3 regions of the Salinicola sp. V024 genome follow, and region 1 is predicted to be linked to each of the others. Evidence: predicted binding sites of a transcription regulator. Region 1 holds the regulator's gene; each other region holds the start of a gene.
What was found. The regulator FliA, encoded in region 1, starts transcription of late flagellar genes. The targets are predictions, from matches to a motif close to CTAAAGTTNNNNNNNNNNCNGCCGATA.
Positions count from the first base shown of each region.

Region 2: a site for FliA is predicted at 1,795-1,821, ahead of ACUN9V_RS14950 (flagellin). Genes of this name have one in related genera too.
Region 3: a site for FliA is predicted at 1,734-1,760, ahead of flgM (flagellar biosynthesis anti-sigma factor FlgM). Genes of this name have one in related genera too.

Region 1 is NZ_JBQXYB010000005.1:230,627-233,903, reverse strand. Features, by position in the region: gene pqiB (intermembrane transport protein PqiB) at 1-911, shown strand, start outside; gene ACUN9V_RS10410 (PqiC family protein) at 908-1,564, shown strand; gene ACUN9V_RS10405 (RNA polymerase sigma factor FliA) at 1,648-2,346, opposite strand; gene ACUN9V_RS10400 (flagellar protein FlhE) at 2,517-2,912, opposite strand; gene flhA (flagellar biosynthesis protein FlhA) at 2,954-3,277, opposite strand, start outside.
Region 2 is NZ_JBQXYB010000011.1:1,953-5,229, forward strand. Features, by position in the region: gene ACUN9V_RS14945 (flagellin N-terminal helical domain-containing protein) at 1-1,275, opposite strand, end outside; gene ACUN9V_RS14950 (flagellin) at 1,408-1,620, opposite strand; gene ACUN9V_RS14955 (O-linked N-acetylglucosamine transferase family protein) at 1,862-3,277, opposite strand, start outside.
Region 3 is NZ_JBQXYB010000002.1:425,179-428,455, forward strand. Features, by position in the region: gene ACUN9V_RS05375 (histone-like nucleoid-structuring protein, MvaT/MvaU family) at 430-810, shown strand; gene ACUN9V_RS05380 (flagella synthesis protein FlgN) at 923-1,375, opposite strand; gene flgM (flagellar biosynthesis anti-sigma factor FlgM) at 1,412-1,687, opposite strand; gene flgA (flagellar basal body P-ring formation chaperone FlgA) at 1,803-2,576, opposite strand; gene flgB (flagellar basal body rod protein FlgB) at 2,858-3,277, shown strand.

The DNA of each region.
Region 1 (3,277 bases):
TGACCTTCGGCGTCCCGGAAGACGTCAATCGCGGCGACGCCGCCAAGCAGGACGCGACCTATACCCTCTACAACAACGAAGAGAGCGCCCGCGAAGGCACTTACGATCAGTACATCGAGTACGTGATGCTGGTCGATGACACGGTCCGCGGTCTCAGCCGAGGTGCGCCGGTGGAATATCGCGGCGTCCGTGTCGGCACCGTGGTCAGCGTGCCGTGGCATTTCACCGCGCCGCAGCCCGACTCGTTGACCCAGTTCGCGATACCGGTACTGATCCGGATCGAGCCGCAGCGCCTGGACAGCAATCAGGATGTCAATGAAGACGTTGACGATCAGGAAGTGCGCGATCGCTTCGAGACCATGTTCTCGGAATACGGACTCCGCGCTACGCTCAAGGCGGGCAACCTGCTGACGGGCGCGCTGTTCGTCGATCTCAACTTCGACGACGACGCCTCGGCCTATGAAGCGCTGAAGTTCGACGGCAAACCGGTCTTCCCGACCGTCTCCGGCGGATTCGCGCAGATCGAACAGAAGGTTTCGAGTTTGCTCGACAAGCTCAACAACTTGCAGGTCGAGCCGATTCTCACTCGTCTGGATCAGACCATGCAGACCTCACAGCAGACGCTCGAGCAGGTGCGCCAGATTGCGGAGTCGGTCAACGGCATCGTTTCCGATCCGGCCACCCAGCAGTTGCCTGGAAGTATCAACGACACGCTGAAGGAACTGCAGGGTACGCTCGACGGCTTCTCTTCCGGTTCTTCCGGTTATCGTCAGTTGAACGACACGCTCAAACAGCTGGAGGTCCTGATGCGAGATCTCCAGCCGGTCGCCAAGACCTTGAGCGAGAAACCCAACGCGCTGATTTTCGACCGCGAAGTCAAAACCGATCCCGTGCCGAGGGCTCCCCAATGATCACGACCACTCTGCCTCGCTGGCGCCGTTTCGGCGCCACCACCCTGCTGGCGCTGTCCGCCGTGGCCCTATCCACCGTTTTGCTGACGGGCTGCGCCGGGCAATCCACGCCGACCAATCGTTTTACCCTGCCGGAAGCCGATGGCGCGCAGTCATCGTCGACGGCAGAGGCGAGAACGACAGCAGACATTCGACAGTTGGCGGTAAGCCCGGTCGAGGTGGCAAGCTACCTCGATCAGGAGGGCATCGTGATGCAGATCAGCGATATCGAGCTCGCCGCGGCCAACCAGAACCTGTGGGCCGAAGAACTGAGCCACCAATTGACGCGCCGTCTGCGCCAGTCGTTGACGGCCGATCTACCCGGCATGACCGTGCTGAGCGCGGCGCAGAGTGGTTCCGATGCACAGCGCCTGACGCTGAGCGTCGACCAGTTCCAGGGTCGCTACGATGGCCAGGCCGTGGCCTCGGGGGAGTGGCAGCTGCATGATGGCAATCGGCTGGTGGCACAGCATCACTTCGACGTCACGCAACCCTTGAGCGACGACGGTTATCCGGCGTTGGTGCGCACGCTAGGCGCCGTTTGGGATCAGGTGGGCCAGCAGGTAGCCGATGAGATCCGCACGGCCTCGACGACGGCGTCGATCACCGAGTGATCCAGATATAAAAAACGCCGCTCGATCCGGCCAGGTCCGCGTCAGGCGGCCGGTTCGAGCGGCGTTTTCGTATCAGATGATGATCAGGGATTCAGACGGCTTCGCAGACGGGCCACTGCCTGACTGTGCAGCTGGCAGACGCGGGATTCACTGACGCCGAGCACGGCACCGATTTCCTTGAGATTGAGCTCTTCTTGATAGTAGAGTCCCAACAGCAGCTTTTCTCGCTCTGGCAGAGCATCGATTGCCGCCATCACGCTGGCGCGATTATCCGAATCGAGAAGTGCCGCAAGCGGAGACGGCGAGCTCGATTCGGCGACAGAGGGAATGCCGTTCTCGCTGTCGCTTTCGTCGTAGGCCAACAGAAAGCCGTTGTTGGCATCCGCCAGTAGTCGATGATAATCGTCACTCGAAACGCCCATTTCCCGGGCGATTTCCCGCTCGTCCGGCGCCCGGCCCAGCTGTTGCTCCAACCGGCGCACGGCCTGATCCAGCGCCCGTGCACTGCGCCGCACGCTACGTGGCATCCAGTCCCGGCTGCGCAGCTCGTCGATCATCGCTCCACGGATCCGCTGATTGGCGTAGGTCGAGAAGCTGGCCCCGTGCGAGTCGTCGTAGCGCCCCAGAGCGTCCAGCAGGCCCAGCATACCGGCCTGGATGAGATCATCGAGTTCGACGCTGGCCGGTAGGCGTACCTGAAGGGAGAGCGCATGGCGCCTTACCATCGGCATGTACTGCTCAATCAGTGCCGTCTGATCGATTTTGCCCTGTGCGGTATACATCGAATGGCCTCGTGCAAAACACCTACGGTCATGGGACGCATGACTTAGACTTTCATTATGCCGTGTGATCGTCGACCCGAGAGCGCAAACTGCCCGCCTTCGGGTGGCTATTTCGACTGTTTGGCCGGCGTGTTACCGCCATTTCCACTGCTCATGGCTCGGCGACCCCTTTACTGCCGATAGTCGACGATCAGCTGCGCGTCGGATATCACCAGCCTGGTGCCATGGTGCGAACCGGGAGACCATTGAAACCTCAATCGGAACGGGGCCGCCGCGGAGCGACCCGAAAAGTACTGGGTTTCGCCGCGATTCCGGATCAGCCGCTGACACAGCTGCGCCTGACACAGCCATAGCTTGAGTCCCGGTGCCGACACGCTGGTCCGAAACGTCCAGCGCACTCGCACGATCTCGGCACCGTTCAGCGCAGGCAGCGGCTGGATTGGCTCGCTCTCCATCGGCCGCTCCGAGGCGACCACTGTCTGGCGCGGGATCTTCACGACCCACGAGCCATCCGCCGCCCAGACTGCCGCCCCCCATCCCATCGACAGTATCGCCATCAGAGCCATGGCGATCAGGGGAGAAACCCTGAATGACGATGCACTCCGGATCACGGCGCCGTGCCGATGGTCGTGGTGACCCGCAGATTGCGATCGTCGGGAATCTCGGCCTGGGAGAGCACCACCAACGACTTGATCTGGCGACGCAGGAAACGGGCCAGTAATGCCCGCAAGCCATGCTGCACGACCAGTACGGTGGGCTCGTCGCGGCTCTGCTGACGTTCGACCGCCGCCGCGGTCTGCTGCATCAGCGTATCCGCCAGCCCGGGTTCCAGCGCGCCGCCGTTATTGAGCGCCTGGGTGAGCACCTGCTCCAGCCTGGGTTCGAGGCTCATCACGTGCATCGGCTCACGACCCGGGAACCACTGCTGCGT
Region 2 (3,277 bases), on a different contig from region 1:
CAATGTCGTATTGCCGTCTTCATCGGTCACGGCAGTCGGGTTGGTCGCACGATAATAAACCGGCTCGCCAGCGTCCTCCGACTGAATATAGTAGTTGCCGCCGCCATCCTGAACGATCGATTCGGCGCCGCTCATCCACGAAGTGCCATCAGCCGCATGGTATTTAACGGAAACCCCGGCGTCCGATAAATCGTAGCCATCGACGTTGGTTACCGGACTAAACGTGGCGGCTGTGAGAACATCACCGGTCGAGGCACTGACCACGGCCCGGGCCGTATCCGCTTGATAATTCAACTCAGCAGCCTGATAGCGTAACTCTCCACTCGTGCTGTCGGTCGTTTGGAGGTAGTAGTGATCGTCGTCTCCGAGAACCAACGCGCGTTCGTTGTCGTCGCTCAATACCACATCGTTCTCGTCGCGATATTCGAACTGGCTGAAATTCTCGGCTTCAATGGTAGTGCTGGGTGTGTAAATCGGCTGGACGGTCTGAATGACTGTGACCTCGCTGCTATCGGTCGCAGTCGTGTGGTAAGCCTGAATGCCAGCGTTGTAAAACGCGGCGTTGCCCTCGGTGTCGGTCGCTTGGGTGTAGTAGCCAAATCCATTCGAGGCGGAATAACGCAGATCGGGGTCAGTCGCGGCGGTGTTCGTATAGGTGACATTGGTTGAACCGTCGTTCAGTTCGATATCGCGTGCTCGTCCCAGCACGGTATCGCGTGGCGTAACGTCGCCGCTGATGCCCACTATCGTGAAGTCCTTCAGCCCCAGCGACTCCGAATCGAAGCCGGGCGGCGTCAGATCGATCCCTAGTTCCTGACCGTCGTGAGTACCCACCTGCAACTTGACAACACCCGCCTGGCCGTTCAGAACGGAAATGCCATTAAACTCGCTCGTTTCCGCGAGCCGATCGATTTCCTTGAGGTTTAGATTAATCTCCGCCTGTATCGCATCGGCGTCGTCGAGGTTCAGCGTACCGTTGAGCCCCTGGACGGTCAGTTCACGCACACGCTGCAGCCGCTCGTTGATTTCATCAAGTGCGCCCTCGGCGGTTTGCGCCATGGAGATACCATCATTGGCGTTGCGCTGTGCCTGATAGTGCCCCTTGATCTCCGAAGTCATTCGGTTACCAATCGCCTGGCCGGCAGCATCGTCCTTGGCGCTATTGACGCGCAGGCCCGACGCCAGACGTTCCAGCGACGTCGAAAGCGCGTTGCCGGTGTGGCGTTGATCTTGTTGTGCCTTGAGAGAGGCAAGATTGGTATTGATAACAGACATGTGAGGTCTCTCTAGTTCTTAAGATCCTTATCGACAGAGCGGCTAAAATCTTGAATTTTTTTAACGAAACCGGAGCGTAAAAAGGCCGGCTTGCGCCGGCCTTTATTTACCACCTCAACTTCGTGTTGCGGATTACTGCAGCAGAGACAGAACACCCTGCGGGACTTGGTTGGCCTGAGCCAGAACCGAAGTGCCGGCTTGCTGCAGGATCTGTGCTTTGGTTATCTGAGATATCTCAGTCGCATAACCGGCATCCATGCTTTGCGAGCGGGCTGGGCGTTCAGACCGACTGTTTTCGTGGTTTGCTGCGAAATAACAATACCGATTAGTTAGAGCCGCTGAGATAGGAGTGAAATTGTACGCAAGCTCTTAACGTCGTTATTATTTTTATGAAAATAATTAGTAGGAATGTCCTGGCCTAATTGCAACCTTCTTAAGATTGCAAGTTAGTTTGATGTAAGGTTTAATTCACTTTAAATAAATGTAGTTTTTATGTAGGTGGCATATGTCGTGTTATTATAAGAGCGCTTTATGAATAAGCGTTAGGCGCAGGCATAAGCATGCCTGCGCATTCCAGATGCTTACTTTAGCTGAATATGCTTGACTCCCAATCGATTATGGCTTCATTGCGCGTTATGAATTTTTCGGGCACATGTTTGACACTTTTATACCTGGCAACAATTTCATCATAATTTTGACTTAGAATAGTATTCTCAGGGTCTAGGCCTTTAACTATCAATAGTCCTGTTGGATATGCATTTAAAAATGTAATATGCAAATTCGGTCTATATGCTTCTAATATTTCTACTAACTTCCAAACATCTCCTGTCCAGTTTTGTGTTATGCGCTCCCTAAGCGCTTGATTTGGATGGCCAGGAAAAATATCGTCAATAGCTACAATTGTATTGTAATGTGAGTGTTTCTCGACATTTATGAAATCTCTCAAAGCATACTCGAAAAGGTGCATGCCATCAATAAACGAAAAGTCAATGGTATCATCTATTGTTTCATTAGCCGTAGTTGCAAAAAAGTCATCGCTAGTCATGTTAAAAATAACATGATTGCTATTAAGTGGGTGCGAAATACATGGGTTCGGATCTATACCTATCGAATGACATTTAGCAAGAGCTAAACTTTTTCCTGTTTGAACGCCTATTTCTAAATAAATATTAGGCTTTGCTTTTGCATGAATAGTTGCTAAAACGACATGTTTGTCAACGTTACCAAAAACATACTCCTCGTCATAAAAAGTTCTATCTAGATTATATGGATTTTTCTGTAACCCAAACGTATTTTTTCGTCTGTTATTGAGGAGGTCTCGGTCATGCTTGTTACCTCCACCTGTTAAGGCTTTATTGTAGTCAATTTCAATAAGTACGCTATTCGAGTCATATATGAACTGATTAGTCATTTGCGCAATTTCAGTAATTTCATCATCAGCGCAGTGAGAGTTGTATTCATCAAAAAATAAACCTTGTGAATATATCTTACTCACCCAAGATGAACGGACCATGCCAAATGAAGCTATTGATCCTGCCCATTTCCCATCATTAAATGCCAAAAGTCCTTTTTTGGATTTTTCCATTGTTTTGTAAGCTATATCAAGCCAATGCATACCAGGGAAGGCATCCTGTGCTAAATATACAACATATTTGCTAGATAGCTTGTTAAAGACAGTATTGGCCGTGCTGATAAAGCCTAATCTTATGTCGTCTATGATAATATAAATATGGCATTTTTTAGCAGACCTAGCATGTAGTATAGCAGCTGTCTTAACTCCTTCTTCAAGGTTAATGCAGGGCATAATGACTGATATTTCATGGCCGTTATTTGAAGGCGTTTCAATATTGCTGGTACGTATGATAGTGGTTGCTTCGTCAAGTTTTATATTTTCCTGCAAAGAAAAGGAAAAGTAGTGTTCTGCAAGTTTTTTATCAAAAGCGCCTAGCAGTGCAAGCGACTTTTTGTTTCTCCCTAAAGCCAAGTGCAACAAAAACGCTGT
Region 3 (3,277 bases), on a different contig from region 1:
CCATGGATTCCGGCCCTGTGTCGTGCGCCCCGGCGGTCTTTCGATCGCGGCTCTTCAGGTGTCTGGTAAGGTTCACCGGCGCCTGTTTCATTGTCTATTCCCCGTCGACATTATTTCGGTCATTATTTTCCTACGGCTATCTTCCTATTTCGGTATCGTTAAGTCAGAAAAGACTCGATTGTCGATCGATAAAGAACGATCCACATAGAACCACCCACAACGAGCAATGGGTAAAGTTATTGAACCTGAAAACAGGTCCGAGACAACTATCTCGAGAAGGGTAATCAGAGCGAGTCGTCACTCACCTGGACCTCAATAGAGATTTGTTATTGCTCGACTTTAAAAAAATCATCCGGGCGCGCTTGCAAGTTGGCGGATATCCGCAATAATGATCACGCTTAAACCAATCCGCAACGGAACAACGAACGCATGTCTCTACTTAGCGATTACGTCAAAAAAGAACAGCTCCTGAAGCAGTTGGAAGAAGAGCTGAAACGCATGGAAGGCGATCAGCGCCTGAAAGCCGAAATCGAGTTCAAGGAAAAGCTCGAAGCGCTGATGGCCGAGTACGGCAAGACGACACGTGATGTCATCGAACTGCTCAACCCGAAAGCCGATAGTGCACCGGTGGCGGCTGGTCAGACCGGTTCCACCGGCGGGCGTCGCAAGCGCAAGCTGAAGATCTACAAGAATCCCAAGACTGGGGATGTGGTCGAGACGCGCGGTGGTAACCACAAGACGCTGAAAGCCTGGAAAGACGAACACGGCAGCGATACCGTCGAGTCCTGGGTCGTCAGAACGGAAGACTGAGCGCTTTCTAACTTTTTACGCGCTTAGATGAAAGAACCCTCCGCCGTTGTGTCTCGGCGGAGGGTTCTGCGTTCAAGCGCTTTTCGAGGTTTGAAACGGCATGCTGGAAACGTCAGGCCTTGGAGCTGATGCCGCCAAATCCGTGATGGCGGGATTCACCGTTGCGACCGTAGACGCTGCCCCCAATGGCACGATTGAGAAAATCGATAGCCTTCTGGTTGTGCTCCAGGCGCGCGGAGATGATATGGCCATTCAGCCGATTGCTCCGGCGAACCTGCTCCGCTAGCTGACGAGTATGCTGCCACGTAACGTGGTGATCCAGCGCCTGGGCAAACTGCTCTGCGCCCTGGCTTCCTAGACTGAACCCCATTGTCTGCTGATATTCGCGGCGTTGTTTCTCGATGCTGTCGAGCTCGTGGAGCTGCTGCTGCTTGAGTGCGGCCAGGGCGCTCAGACGCTCCCCATCGACATTGCCCTCGCCGAGACAGCCGGCTTCCTCATCGAGCGTTTCAGCGAACGCCTCCAGCAGGGTCTTTTGCTCGACAATCAGTTCGGCTGGCGTCATGCGGCGGTTCCTGAAACGGGTTTTAAGATCGGAGGTTCAGCGCTCACCCAGCATATCGCGGACGCTTTTAACCAGACCGTCGGCAATCTTGCCGGTGTCGAGCTCGAGGCGGCCTTCGGAGATCGCCTGGCGAATCTCGTTGACGCGAGCGGTATCGATGTCACTGCTGTCATCGGCAGTCGCGATCTGACTCAGCGTCGTTCTGGAGCCGGCGGCCGTGTGAGCACTCTCGACCGTCTCTGCACCTTTGCGCTGCTCCGTGGCTTCGTTTTGAGCCGGACGAGTCAGGGGATGTGTTTGATCGATTTTCACGGTCATTACCTCATGGCTGGATGCACGATCCTGTGCTTGCCTACGTTATCGGCAGAACCCGGGGGAGCTGAAAGAGATTCGGGCAGAGTTTTGTGAAGAAATTTATCTGAACGGTTCAGAAATCGACTCGCAGTTGATCCTGGCCCGTCACTCGGCCCTGCAGAATCTGGTTGGATTCCGTCTTGAGCCGAATGGTACTCCCCAGCCCGCCATTATCCAGTGCCTCGACGCTACGGCTGACATGAAAGCCCTGGCCGACAGCGGTGAGTACTACCGTGTCTCCCCGTTTTACCATCCATGGCTCTCTGAGCATATTATCGGTCAATACCGCGCCGTCGGGAATGCGCCGGGTCGCGATCATGCCTGCGGCCTGACCGATGTCGTCGAGATAGCCGCGTCGCAGCCGCGAGATGTCCGACTCCTGCCAGCCAAGCTCTGCCGCATCGATTCGCTGTCCGGGAGCGATCGATTGCTGTACCACCAGATGGCGAACCATGGCCGAGACCGTTGCCTGCAGGTAGCGCGTTCGCTCGCCCTCACTCCCGCAATGTACACCGACCGTGACCCGACCCTGGGGAATGCCGGGTCGCGGTAGAAATGGCTGCGGCGCCGGACAATCGCCCAGATCGGCAGCGCTGTCCCGGATCTCGATCGTCACCTGGTCGCCGAGCGAGGCGGTTCGCTGTTCGAGAAAACGCTTTACGCTGGCGGATACCGTGTCGCCGGTCGGCAATTCGGCATCGGCTTGGGCGATCGAGGGTATCGGTAGCAGAGAGAGTGCAAACAGCGATGCCATCAGCGTCGTAGCGCCGACCCACAGCAGTCGCCGGAGAGCAGGGCGGTATTTCGATCGGGGGCGCTGGGCTGCTTCTGGGGGGGCGACACGCATATCACGGCTCTCGGTGGGTATGCTCTAGGTGACTAGTGAGGAGCGCGGTACATCGCGTCGATTCATATCGCTGGCACATGTGTCCCGTAGCCGTTCTCGGATACATGGCGCCCATCGACGCAATCCTCCACGTTGGATAGCGATTTTAAGCCTGAACCTACAAGAGCATTGATGAAAATGGCGCGCAATTAACGGTCTGTTTACACGTTTGATGCGAGCCTCCCGCCGCTATTCTCCATCCTGTCAATTTTCCAGCGAACGCCATTCGAGGTGCATACGGCATGTTCGACAAGTTGGATAACGCGCTGCGCTTTCAGCAGGAAGCCATCAATCTGCGTGCAGAGCGTCAACAGGTGCTGGCGAACAATATCGCCAACGCCGACACGCCCAACTTCAAGGCACGCGATTTCGACTTCCGTGCCGAGTTGAATCGGGTCATGGAACAGGGCCGTAGCGAGTCGTCCGGCGGACTGTCGCTGACGCGGACGTCGGCTCGTCATATTCCGGCTCAGGCCAGCGGTAGATCGGGCGTGGAAAATCTGGGCTATCGCATGCCGGATCAGCCGAGCCTCGACGGCAACACGGTCGACATGGATCGCGAGCGCTCGGCCTTCGCCGATAATTCGATGCGCTACCAAGCGGACGTCACTTTCGTCAGCCGTAAAATCCAAGGGCTGAAGAAAGCCATGCAGTCGGAGTAA